Linked DNA regions of Candidatus Nitrosotalea okcheonensis. The protein of the gene in region 4 binds, or shares a complex with, the protein of the main gene of each other region. Links are inferred from orthologs where the notes say so. Each region holds a gene or a part of one and is shown on either strand. Other genes may lie near its edges.

The links.
Region 1: BQ3481_RS00530 (region 4) and BQ3481_RS10485 share a complex: the UniProt entries of both Methanocaldococcus jannaschii proteins name them as parts of the 30S ribosomal subunit. The link is inferred for Candidatus Nitrosotalea okcheonensis from one-to-one orthologs.
Region 2: BQ3481_RS00530 (region 4) and BQ3481_RS10615 share a complex: the UniProt entries of both Methanocaldococcus jannaschii proteins name them as parts of the 30S ribosomal subunit. The link is inferred for Candidatus Nitrosotalea okcheonensis from one-to-one orthologs.
Region 3: BQ3481_RS00530 (region 4) and BQ3481_RS10490 share a complex: the UniProt entries of both Methanocaldococcus jannaschii proteins name them as parts of the 30S ribosomal subunit. The link is inferred for Candidatus Nitrosotalea okcheonensis from one-to-one orthologs.

What each region holds. Positions count from the first base shown.
Region 1 is NZ_LT841358.1:1,779,151-1,781,957, reverse strand. Bases 1-2,728 are described here. They hold BQ3481_RS10485 (30S ribosomal protein S4), read left to right. Parts: upstream 1-958; coding sequence 959-1,498; downstream 1,499-2,728. Other genes in these bases: glmS (glutamine--fructose-6-phosphate transaminase (isomerizing)), read left to right, coding at 1,545-2,728; BQ3481_RS10490 (30S ribosomal protein S13), read left to right, coding at 326-949. In the rest of the region: more of glmS, read left to right, coding at 2,729-2,807. UniProt on the Methanocaldococcus jannaschii protein: One of the primary rRNA binding proteins, it binds directly to 16S rRNA where it nucleates assembly of the body of the 30S subunit. With S5 and S12 plays an important role in translational accuracy.
Region 2 is NZ_LT841358.1:1,809,335-1,812,212, reverse strand. What follows is about bases 3-2,801. They hold BQ3481_RS10615 (30S ribosomal protein S7), read right to left. Parts: upstream 1,803-2,801; coding sequence 1,203-1,802; downstream 3-1,202. Other genes in these bases: BQ3481_RS10600 (ribosomal L7Ae/L30e/S12e/Gadd45 family protein), read right to left, coding at 2,781-2,801; BQ3481_RS10605 (NusA-like transcription termination signal-binding factor), read right to left, coding at 2,248-2,706; BQ3481_RS10610 (30S ribosomal protein S12), read right to left, coding at 1,806-2,243; BQ3481_RS10625 (hypothetical protein), read left to right, coding at 722-1,042; BQ3481_RS10630 (YkgJ family cysteine cluster protein), read right to left, coding at 3-684. In the rest of the region: more of BQ3481_RS10630, read right to left, coding at 1-2; more of BQ3481_RS10600, read right to left, coding at 2,802-2,878. UniProt on the Methanocaldococcus jannaschii protein: One of the primary rRNA binding proteins, it binds directly to 16S rRNA where it nucleates assembly of the head domain of the 30S subunit. Is located at the subunit interface close to the decoding center.
Region 3 is NZ_LT841358.1:1,779,821-1,782,688, forward strand. Bases 1-2,789 are described here. They hold BQ3481_RS10490 (30S ribosomal protein S13), read right to left. Parts: upstream 1,813-2,789; coding sequence 1,189-1,812; downstream 1-1,188. Other genes in these bases: glmS (glutamine--fructose-6-phosphate transaminase (isomerizing)), read right to left, coding at 1-593; BQ3481_RS10485 (30S ribosomal protein S4), read right to left, coding at 640-1,179; BQ3481_RS10495 (AAA family ATPase), read left to right, coding at 2,174-2,789. Also shown: more of BQ3481_RS10495, read left to right, coding at 2,790-2,868. UniProt on the Methanocaldococcus jannaschii protein: Located at the top of the head of the 30S subunit, it contacts several helices of the 16S rRNA.
Region 4 is NZ_LT841358.1:88,278-91,195, forward strand. Bases 31-2,869 are described here. They hold BQ3481_RS00530 (30S ribosomal protein S27ae), read right to left. Parts: upstream 1,618-2,869; coding sequence 1,444-1,617; downstream 31-1,443. Other genes in these bases: BQ3481_RS00520 (tRNA pseudouridine(54/55) synthase Pus10), read left to right, coding at 31-622; BQ3481_RS00525 (hypothetical protein), read left to right, coding at 736-1,443; BQ3481_RS00535 (eS24 family ribosomal protein), read right to left, coding at 1,617-1,967; BQ3481_RS00540 (DUF309 domain-containing protein), read left to right, coding at 2,062-2,610; BQ3481_RS00545 (alkaline phosphatase family protein), read right to left, coding at 2,600-2,869. Also shown: more of BQ3481_RS00520, read left to right, coding at 1-30; more of BQ3481_RS00545, read right to left, coding at 2,870-2,918.

The DNA.
Region 1 (2,807 bases), 1.7 Mb from region 4 along the record:
TTATTCTAGGACTCGCATGTTGTCATTTGATAACCGGCCAACTGTAACTTTGATGCATTGACTTGAAGAATTAATGGCGGTGTACACAACATTTTTCTCCATCGCTTCACTTGTATTGTCTTTAGAATTACCAAACCAGGTACAGAGTTGCTGTTTCCCTAGAACCTACTTTTGATAACTCGATTATTAGTTCCATCTACTTGTAACTCTCTTGTGCTTGATCTAAGAAAATGACCACCCATTCCAAAACCATGAAATCGGCCTGAGATGTAACGGCGCCTATTTAGCATGGTTTTTATCGGGGATGTCGGGGATTTTTTAATACTTGTCTTCACAGGAGTTTAGGCACATAGTTAGAATTGCTGGTAAGGATATTCCAGGCGCTAAAAAGACCATCATTGGAGTTGGTCAAGTAAAAGGAATTGGTTATAATTTTGCAAAATCACTTTTAGAAGTATTAAAGATTAATCCTAACAGTAATGTCGGTTTTCTTACAGAATCACAGGTAGAAGAAATTGAAAAAGCCATGAGAGATCCAATATCTGTCAATATACCCACGTGGTTTCTAAATAGGCAAAAGGATATGGATACAGGAAATAACTTTCATCTTATTACTTCTGATATTGACTTTAACGTAAGAAATGATATCGAGCGAGAAAAAGGCATGAATAGCTGGCGAGGATTTCGTCATACATATGGATTAAAAGTTCGCGGACAAAGTACACGTACCACAGGTAGAAAGGGCGGTGCGGTCGGGGTTAAGAAAGGTGGCAAGGTATTACCAGCTGGTTCACCTGGTGCACCAGCTGAGGGCGCAGCTCCTGCAGCAGCTCCAAAGGCAGGTGCAGCTCCTGCAGCAGCTCCAAAGGCAGGTGCAGCTCCTGCAGCAGCTCCAAAGGCAGGTGCAGCTCCTGCAGCAAAACCTGCTGCAGCGGAAAAGAAAAAGTAGGTGTAACAGGTGGGAGATCATCCAAAAAATTCACGCAAAATGTGGAGAAAACCAAAACGTCCTCTCAACTATGATTTACTAAATGAAGAATTACATGTTCTAGGTACTTTTGGACTCAAAAATAAAAGAGAATTATGGAAAGCACATACCGAACTTTCAAGAATAAGAAACCAAGCAAGATCACTCTTGGCGTTAACTCAGGATGTTAGAAGTACGAAAGAACCAATATTGATGAAATCACTTGCAAGAGTTGGACTAGTCAAAGAGAATTCAACCTTAGATGATGTACTTAATCTAAAGGTGACGGACTTTTTATCCAGGCGATTACAGACAATTATCCAGAAAAAAGAATCAATCAAGAGTCCATATCTTGCAAGACAAATAGTAGTACACGGTCATGTGATGATAGGAGAAAGAGTGGTTACTGTTCCTTCATATACGGTAAAGGTGGAGGAAGAAGATCAAATTTGCCTATCACCAGAATTAGATCTTAGCAAGACAAAACAACAGCCTGTTCAAAAAGTAGAAACCGAACAACCAACGGAATAACACACACGCAATCATTATTTATCAATAATATGTATACGATATCAACATGTGTTCAATTATAGGATATCTGGGTCTAAGCTCTGCTGCACCAATAATAGTCAAGGGATTAAAGAGAATGGAATACCGTGGTTATGACAGTGTAGGAGTTGCCACTTTTTCCGAACATCAAATCAGTGTAAGAAAGGGTGTGGGTAAAGTTTTAGAAGTAAACAAAACAGAAAAACTAGACGAGCTTTCTGGAACAATAGGCATAGGACATACTAGGTGGGCTACTCATGGAATGGTAACTGACACAAATGCTCATCCACATCCATCAAGTTCAGGAGAAATAGCTATTGTACACAATGGAATAATTGAGAACCATGAAGAATTAAAAAAAGAACTCCAAAAACATGGTTATACTTTTAAAAGTCAAACAGACAGCGAAGTAATTGCAAATCTTCTCCAGTATAACTATGACAAGACTAGAGAAATTAAGAAATCTGTTGTAGACACAGTAGCTGAATTAAAAGGAAATTATGCTTTTGTTGCAGTCTTCCAAGATGGTACATTATCTGCAGCTAGACTGCATGAACCATTGATAATAGGAGTAGGAAAAGAAGGATATTTTATTTCAAGTGATGTACTTGGATTTGTAGAATATACTGATGAAGTAATTTATCCAGACAACAAGGAATTTGTAATAATTGACAAAGAAGGATTAAAGATCTTTGATTTTGATGCAAATCCAGTACGTCACCAGATAACCAAAGTGTCAAAAGAATTTGCTGATGTATACAAGGGTCAATATGCTCATTACACGTTGAAAGAGATTTCAGAACAACCATTAACAGTATCAAGTGCTGGAAATAATACCAAACTTGAGATTGACTTGGCTTCAGATTTAATAAAACATGCAAGAAATGTATACATTACTGGAAGTGGGACAAGTTACAACGCAGCATTAATTGCAAAGTTTCTTTTTTCAAAATATGCAAAGATAAAGATTGATCCATTGATTTCTAGCGAAGCACAATTTTCGCCCGACATGTTTGAAGAAAAATCAATTCTAGTTGCAATATCACAGAGTGGAGAAAGTGCAGATGTATTAGAAGCTGTAGGTATTGCAAAAAAAACAGGGTCTAAAATCATATCAATAGTAAACATGATGACGTCCTCATTAGTTCACCAGTCATCTATTTCCATGGGACTCAATTGCGGTCCAGAAATAGGGGTTGCAGCAACCAAAAGTTTCACATCACAACTTGTTGTATTATATAAAATAATTGATAAAATATGTGATGGCTGTATGGAACTAGATCTTACAAAA
Region 2 (2,878 bases), 1.7 Mb from region 4 along the record:
AAAATTTTCTCTTGTTGTTCTGTTTGAGTTCATGGTATAGTCATAGATCATTTTGGAATACTCTAACAGAACATCTTTCATTGCGTCGTGGGATTTTGCAAAATAAAATCCTGGACAATCACCTGTGAACTGAAATGTAGCATGGACCCGAGCTTTTCCTTTTTCATTTTCAAGCCATGATGAAAATGGATACAGATAGCATACTCCCGGTCTAGAGGGATGAAGTCCACAGTAGCCTCTTTCATCAAGAAATCTGCACTTGATATGAGTCCCATCATCTGTCTCTTTTTCATCATCTTTACGTTTTAGATTAATCATGGTCATTACCACAGAGTTTCCCGCAGGTCCTTTTTCTTCCCATGTGGCTATGTTAGTCTCTTTCTTTACAAAATCCGATACTTTGTCATATTTTAGATTTTTACTTATTATTATCAGATCGCTGCTTGTAAGTGGTAATCGTCCCTGTCTATTACAGCAATTATGACAGTCAGGCCAATAGCATTTCCACAAGACATAACCGTCTTCATCTGTCAAATAAGGAATATGAAAAATTACGCCGTTAACTTTTATCTGGAAATCTGAAACATTTGTTTTTTTGCCCAAAATAAAATCTTGAATTACCGGTTCAATTTTCCAGTTTTTAGATAATAGCTCTAGGGCCTCTTCGATATTTGATTTCATCAACTAATAAATTGAGATCGGAACTTTTTGAACGTTATCAATGCTAGAAGAAAAGGGAAAATATGCCTCTGCCACTCAAAATCGAAGATTTGTCTGGGAGAAGGTCATGTGGCCATTAATCTTAGAATTGAATACAACTAATTTCACCAATCAACAATACAAGAAGAGGCGTGATCAAGTATGCAAGGAACTTAACATACCAGCTTCTCGAATTGCAGGAGGTTTTGTATCATTGTTGTTAAAGGGAATTTTGTACAAAGAAAATGATCTGTACTCCATTCATTACAGATTGATTCCTTACATGAGACTTGGTGCAAATTGCGATTATGCCACTGCAGTTCGTGAAGCCAGTACAAAATAATATATTCTCAAGAAATACCAGTCGTCTCGGTAGCCCGATAGTCTAGTGGCCAAACAATTTTGGGTTAGGGATCTCAGGCTCTGGATCTTATGAGAGGACACCTGGGGACGGCAGTTCGAATCTGCCTCGGGCTATCTATTATTTTTAAAAAATAATTTCTTTACCTAGAAGCCATTGCAATTCGTTCTAGTTCATTCTTTTTCTTGACAGACGGCGCATTCATGTCATTTGCTGAAGCAAGTATCAAGTGTTCTGCAAGATTTTCCTCAACTGCCTTTGGATTGGAAAATGATGCATCTCTGACACCTTCTGCAATGAATCGTAATGCAAGATCAACTCTCCGTAGTGGCGCAACATCTACTGAAACATGATAAACAGTTCCACCATATACTATTCTAGTAGTATCTTCGTTCGGTGCTGAATATTCTACAGCTCTTATCAAAACTTCAACAGGATTCTTACCAGTTTTTAGATGGATTATATCAAATGCAGCCTTGACTGTATTTATCGCTCGAATTTTTTTTCCACCCATCCTACCTGTATTTTTTGCATATTTTTTTCCAAAATGAGATAATTTGTTAATGAGTCGCTCAGCTATGTTAACTTCAGCCTTGTTGAATCTTTTAAGAGCTGATCTGCCAAATGACAACGGCATTATCTCTTGTTTAAGAGATATTACATTTTTCAATCCCGGATCTTTGACATCTATATTTGAGATATCCCATTTTCTGAAAAGTAGAAGATTTTGTGTTTCTGTCATTTTTTATCTCCTTGGTTTTTCCTTCTTTCCATAGACAAGTTCCTTAAGTGAAGTACCATTTACTTTGAAAACCTTCCACCTTACACCAGGAATATCACCTAGTGCTCCTCCCATGGATGCACCCATGCCTTCTACATGTACTTCGTCATGTTCATCAACAAAGTTAAGGGCACCGTCCCTAGGAAGGAAGGCTGTAACCGTTTTACCATTTTTTATTAGTTGAACTCTAACACATTTTCTTACAGCAGAGTTTGGCTGCTTTGCTTCTATTCCAACTTTTTCTAAAACTATACCTCTAGCTTGTGGAGCGCCTCCAAGAGGACTTGCTTTCTTATCAAGACCTAATTCTCTTCTTTTATAGGTACCAATAGACCATTTCTGTCGCTTTCTCTTATCTTTGAGAACTCTCCCTGCAAATAGACCTAAAGGTGATTTTGCCATACCATTACTCCATTATTTTCTCCGGACTTTGAATAAGAACACTGGAAATTTGAAAGTATCTCTTTGCTAAGAGTCTTGCTTTTTCTGCATTGCGGCCTTCTCTGCCCACTACAATTCCTTTCTTTTTTGCATCAACTAGAATAATTGCTTGAAGTGAACCATCAAGTCTCTTATTTATTTTCACTTCAGAAACTAATTTTGGATTAAGCATATTTTTTAGAAATTCAGATGGTTCTTCAGAATATTCTACAAGCTCAACATTTCGTTTTACTACATTTTGCAGATTCTTTATTGTAGAACCGCCTTTTCCAATGGCTAACCCCATTTTACCATGATTTACCACGAATATAACTCGGTCTTGTTTCTCGTCTTCAATACAGTCTCGTGCTGTAGCTCCTGTCACATTCTGAAAAAGTGACATCAGTTTTATTTGATCTGTTGATAGTTTGATTGTTTCCGTCATGCCGTTTTTAAACTCGATCTCTTGGTGGGACATTTAAATCTTGATAGAAAATAGATGGGGAAAAGCACATTGTGTTATTTCGTCTCTGTTTCAAGTTCTTTTGTTATTGCTTTGAGATTAGTATCACTTAGAGTCTTAAGTGACAATGCAGAAATTCTAAATTGCGTGCCAC
Region 3 (2,868 bases), 1.7 Mb from region 4 along the record:
TCTACAAATCCAAGTACATCACTTGAAATAAAATATCCTTCTTTTCCTACTCCTATTATCAATGGTTCATGCAGTCTAGCTGCAGATAATGTACCATCTTGGAAGACTGCAACAAAAGCATAATTTCCTTTTAATTCAGCTACTGTGTCTACAACAGATTTCTTAATTTCTCTAGTCTTGTCATAGTTATACTGGAGAAGATTTGCAATTACTTCGCTGTCTGTTTGACTTTTAAAAGTATAACCATGTTTTTGGAGTTCTTTTTTTAATTCTTCATGGTTCTCAATTATTCCATTGTGTACAATAGCTATTTCTCCTGAACTTGATGGATGTGGATGAGCATTTGTGTCAGTTACCATTCCATGAGTAGCCCACCTAGTATGTCCTATGCCTATTGTTCCAGAAAGCTCGTCTAGTTTTTCTGTTTTGTTTACTTCTAAAACTTTACCCACACCCTTTCTTACACTGATTTGATGTTCGGAAAAAGTGGCAACTCCTACACTGTCATAACCACGGTATTCCATTCTCTTTAATCCCTTGACTATTATTGGTGCAGCAGAGCTTAGACCCAGATATCCTATAATTGAACACATGTTGATATCGTATACATATTATTGATAAATAATGATTGCGTGTGTGTTATTCCGTTGGTTGTTCGGTTTCTACTTTTTGAACAGGCTGTTGTTTTGTCTTGCTAAGATCTAATTCTGGTGATAGGCAAATTTGATCTTCTTCCTCCACCTTTACCGTATATGAAGGAACAGTAACCACTCTTTCTCCTATCATCACATGACCGTGTACTACTATTTGTCTTGCAAGATATGGACTCTTGATTGATTCTTTTTTCTGGATAATTGTCTGTAATCGCCTGGATAAAAAGTCCGTCACCTTTAGATTAAGTACATCATCTAAGGTTGAATTCTCTTTGACTAGTCCAACTCTTGCAAGTGATTTCATCAATATTGGTTCTTTCGTACTTCTAACATCCTGAGTTAACGCCAAGAGTGATCTTGCTTGGTTTCTTATTCTTGAAAGTTCGGTATGTGCTTTCCATAATTCTCTTTTATTTTTGAGTCCAAAAGTACCTAGAACATGTAATTCTTCATTTAGTAAATCATAGTTGAGAGGACGTTTTGGTTTTCTCCACATTTTGCGTGAATTTTTTGGATGATCTCCCACCTGTTACACCTACTTTTTCTTTTCCGCTGCAGCAGGTTTTGCTGCAGGAGCTGCACCTGCCTTTGGAGCTGCTGCAGGAGCTGCACCTGCCTTTGGAGCTGCTGCAGGAGCTGCACCTGCCTTTGGAGCTGCTGCAGGAGCTGCGCCCTCAGCTGGTGCACCAGGTGAACCAGCTGGTAATACCTTGCCACCTTTCTTAACCCCGACCGCACCGCCCTTTCTACCTGTGGTACGTGTACTTTGTCCGCGAACTTTTAATCCATATGTATGACGAAATCCTCGCCAGCTATTCATGCCTTTTTCTCGCTCGATATCATTTCTTACGTTAAAGTCAATATCAGAAGTAATAAGATGAAAGTTATTTCCTGTATCCATATCCTTTTGCCTATTTAGAAACCACGTGGGTATATTGACAGATATTGGATCTCTCATGGCTTTTTCAATTTCTTCTACCTGTGATTCTGTAAGAAAACCGACATTACTGTTAGGATTAATCTTTAATACTTCTAAAAGTGATTTTGCAAAATTATAACCAATTCCTTTTACTTGACCAACTCCAATGATGGTCTTTTTAGCGCCTGGAATATCCTTACCAGCAATTCTAACTATGTGCCTAAACTCCTGTGAAGACAAGTATTAAAAAATCCCCGACATCCCCGATAAAAACCATGCTAAATAGGCGCCGTTACATCTCAGGCCGATTTCATGGTTTTGGAATGGGTGGTCATTTTCTTAGATCAAGCACAAGAGAGTTACAAGTAGATGGAACTAATAATCGAGTTATCAAAAGTAGGTTCTAGGGAAACAGCAACTCTGTACCTGGTTTGGTAATTCTAAAGACAATACAAGTGAAGCGATGGAGAAAAATGTTGTGTACACCGCCATTAATTCTTCAAGTCAATGCATCAAAGTTACAGTTGGCCGGTTATCAAATGACAACATGCGAGTCCTAGAATAATAATACTTTAAATCCAATTTAAAGAGTATTATTGTAATGTCTCCGGAATTTACAAATTTTGTTAGTAGAAGTTATGATTCTGAACCAAAGTATACTGAAATCATGGCCGGTGTTCCTGAAGACTATGAACAAATCAAAACACTACGGGATCTTCTAGAAATTAATTATAAAGTAATTGGTGCAAAGGAACAACTTCGTAGAAATTTAATCTCAAAGATCAAATCCGGGAGTGTAAAATATCCTGGAATAGTAGGTTTTGATAATGACGTCATCCCCGCTTTAGATCGTGCAATATTGTCATGTCATGATATGATTCTAGTTGGCCAGATAGGACAAGCAAAAACTAGGATAGCTCAAACAATTGCAAACACATTGCTTTCTCCAATGCCTGTAATCCAAGGAAGTGTGACAAATGATTGTCCCATGGATCTTCCACCAGACGATTTGATATTTTTATTGGAGGACAAAGACAATCCCACATCTGTTCCAAAATTCCACATAAATGGTGAAAGCATGGAAAAAATTCGTAATAACAAACTTGACACTTCTATTGAATGGATTGATGGTAAAAACAGATTCAAGTATGTGCTGGCAACTCCTGATATTTCTGTAAAAGATCTAGTTGGACAGATAGATGCAATCAAGATAACTAAAAATGGTAAAGAACTTTATGAAATTGAATCTTATTCTCCAGGCCAACTCATGCAGGCAAAACATGGATTATTTTGTAT
Region 4 (2,918 bases):
TTGCAACAGGTGTGATGGAAAGGGGTGTTTTGCTTGTGACTTTCATGGAATATCAGAATTTAATAGTGTTGAAGGCCATATTGCCAAGTTTCTGTTTGAAAAATTTGGTGCACAACAAGCCAAAATAACTTGGATAGGAAGTGAAGATCAATCCAGTCTTGTTCTCGGAAATGGGAGGCCGTTTTTTGTCAAGGTGATAAACCCGCACAAAAGAAGAGTCACAATACCAAAAAAGGTAAATCTCGGAAATATCTCTGTTCTCAATTTACATGTTGTTTCAAAGATTCCTACTGAACAAATAAAATTCAAGACAGAGGTCATGCTAGAGATAACAACTGAAAAAGATCTGACACTGGAGGCATTGAATGTGTTGAAATGTCTAAAAGACATGCCTATTGCAATAAGCGAAAATCTACCATGGCAGAATCAAAAAAGAATCTACGATGTTAAAATAAAAAAAATGGATACAAAATCATTTACAGTCATGATGACATTGGATGGCGGAATTCCTCTAAAGAGGCTTGTAACTGGAAACAATGTGGAACCAAACATAAGCATGCTACTTGAAAATGGGTGCAAGTGCATAACATTTGATTTTCATAAAATAGTGTCTAGTGACTGAATTTTTAGAGTAATTGTGACAATTCTGATCGAATCTCTTGATTACTACAGAACTATTTGAAATCTATCTTTTTATGTCAAACTTTTATTATCGTCAAATTCAATCTTGTTGGATTGGATCCTTTACTTAGGGTGCACGATGCCCATAAAAATGGATTAATTCCTGACCAGGTCCATGCTTTAATAATAAAAAGATTCAGAGTAGCTTTGTCTGGAATCCAAAGAATAGAAAAAGCATCAGGAATCAATTTTCCGCTTGCATATGTGGAACCATCTGCAGTTGTATCTCACCCCTCTGTAGGCTCTTTTGATTATGGAATATTATTTGCAAGAACAATCCCTGTTGTTTCTAACGATAAATTGAACATCATAATACAAATTACAGCACCACTTGTTGCATATGGTCTAAAGGGCACAATCCATGCTATTCTGGCACATGAATTTTTACACTATTTGGAACTAATGAGAAAAATATCCAAGATGGACATTGTTTCAGATGAGCTAAGCGGTAATCTTTTTGAAAGCAGCTATTCGGATTCTACCAGGCTCTCTGAACCAAAAGCAGTCTTTGATGACAAAACCTTGCTGCTACACATCACTAAAAAATTTCCAGAGGGATTTAGGGACTATAAACTAGAAGATAAGGTGATGAAACTCTGGATAGAAAAGAATCTTCCTACCACAAACATAACAATGGACACCAACATTGCCAAGATCCCGGCATCTGTGATTGCAAACACTACGATTGATCCAATCTTTTTACACAAATTAGATCAAATAGAACAAAAAACTTTTCGTCTTCAAAAGAAGAAACTATACTAATTACTGGTTAAATTCAGTCAAGCCACATTTGCCACAACTTCGTCTGTCTTTATGGTTTGACATGAATACGCCCTTGCCACACCTTGAACATTCTTTCTTTGTTCTCTCTGCTTTGTCACCAGAAACTTTGTAATACTTGTACACTGATGGGCTGGAACCTTTCTTACCTGCCATTACTTGCTCTCTTCCTTTACTTCAGCTTGGTCTGAAGGAGCCTCTCCTTCTGCTTTTGCAGCTGCACCTTTTGCTTTTTCAATTCTTGCAAAGACTGCGGCCTTTAGATGCTCCTTGGCAAGTTTTTCATCCTCGTACACATAGAAACTTCCAGATATCACTGGTCTTCCAGTTTCATTTTTCAATAATATTGGTACTACAATCTTTCCTTCTAGGTTGAATTTTTTTGAAATCATGTCTACTGCCTCTAGTTTTTTGAGTCTACCAGAAAGGCCTTTGAAATTACATGTAATCTCTCTTCTTGACAGTAAGGGATTCTTTACATCTCGTGTAACTTCAATCATTGACATGTATTCCAAGTCCTTTTAATAGTTCATATAAATCTTAACCACTTCTAGATAACAATTTAAGAAATCAATATGTAAAAAATTCGTGGACAGGTTTATGGTTCACCTGAAAAACTCGGGTTATGTTCCAGCTGATGCTAAATCACTACTTGCAAAAGCTGATCAGTTAACTTCGGAAATGAATATAATTGTAAGAGATATGAGGGTTTCAACCAAATATCTAGAGTTTGATGTGTCTGTACAAAAAGAAGAGTTGGATTTGGTTGTGGAAAAATTCAAGACAATAGGTTCCCTTTATGATGCTAAACCTGTTGTAGAGGAAAAAATTGAAAAAGAAGATGCCATAAGAATAGCAAGACAGTATTTTAATGATGAGCGATACTGGGAATGTCATGAAGTTCTTGAAGGTGTCTGGAAAAACACACATGAGGGAGAAAAAGATCTTGTTCAAGGAATAATTCTTGTTGCAGCTGCACTAGTTCACTATGAGAAATATGAAAATGACATATGTCTGTCAATCATGAACAGAGCCATGGAAAAATTTTCTAATGTCTCTGGAACATATCATGGTATCAATGTAGACAAGTTTCAGGAAACCGTGGCAATGATGATATCTTCAAAGTCTATGGGACCATTTATGATTTGATCATCTTTACTGCGGTCTTGATGACATCTGCTCCCGTGAGCAGGCCTATTTTACCTTTCTTTGCCTGATCTTCTGTAAACCTTGTAGTTCCATCCTTTTTGATAAAATCACCTGAGACCAAAACTGGAACTGGATCATCACTGTGACTTTTGTTTATACATGGTGTGGAATGATCTCCTGATATCACGACTGCAACTTTTGATGTGTCAATATTGGCAAGTAATGTCCCAAAAAATCGGCGGTCTATCTCTTCTATATTCTGCATCTTGCCGACTGCATCTCCATCGTGACCGAATTCATCTGGTCCC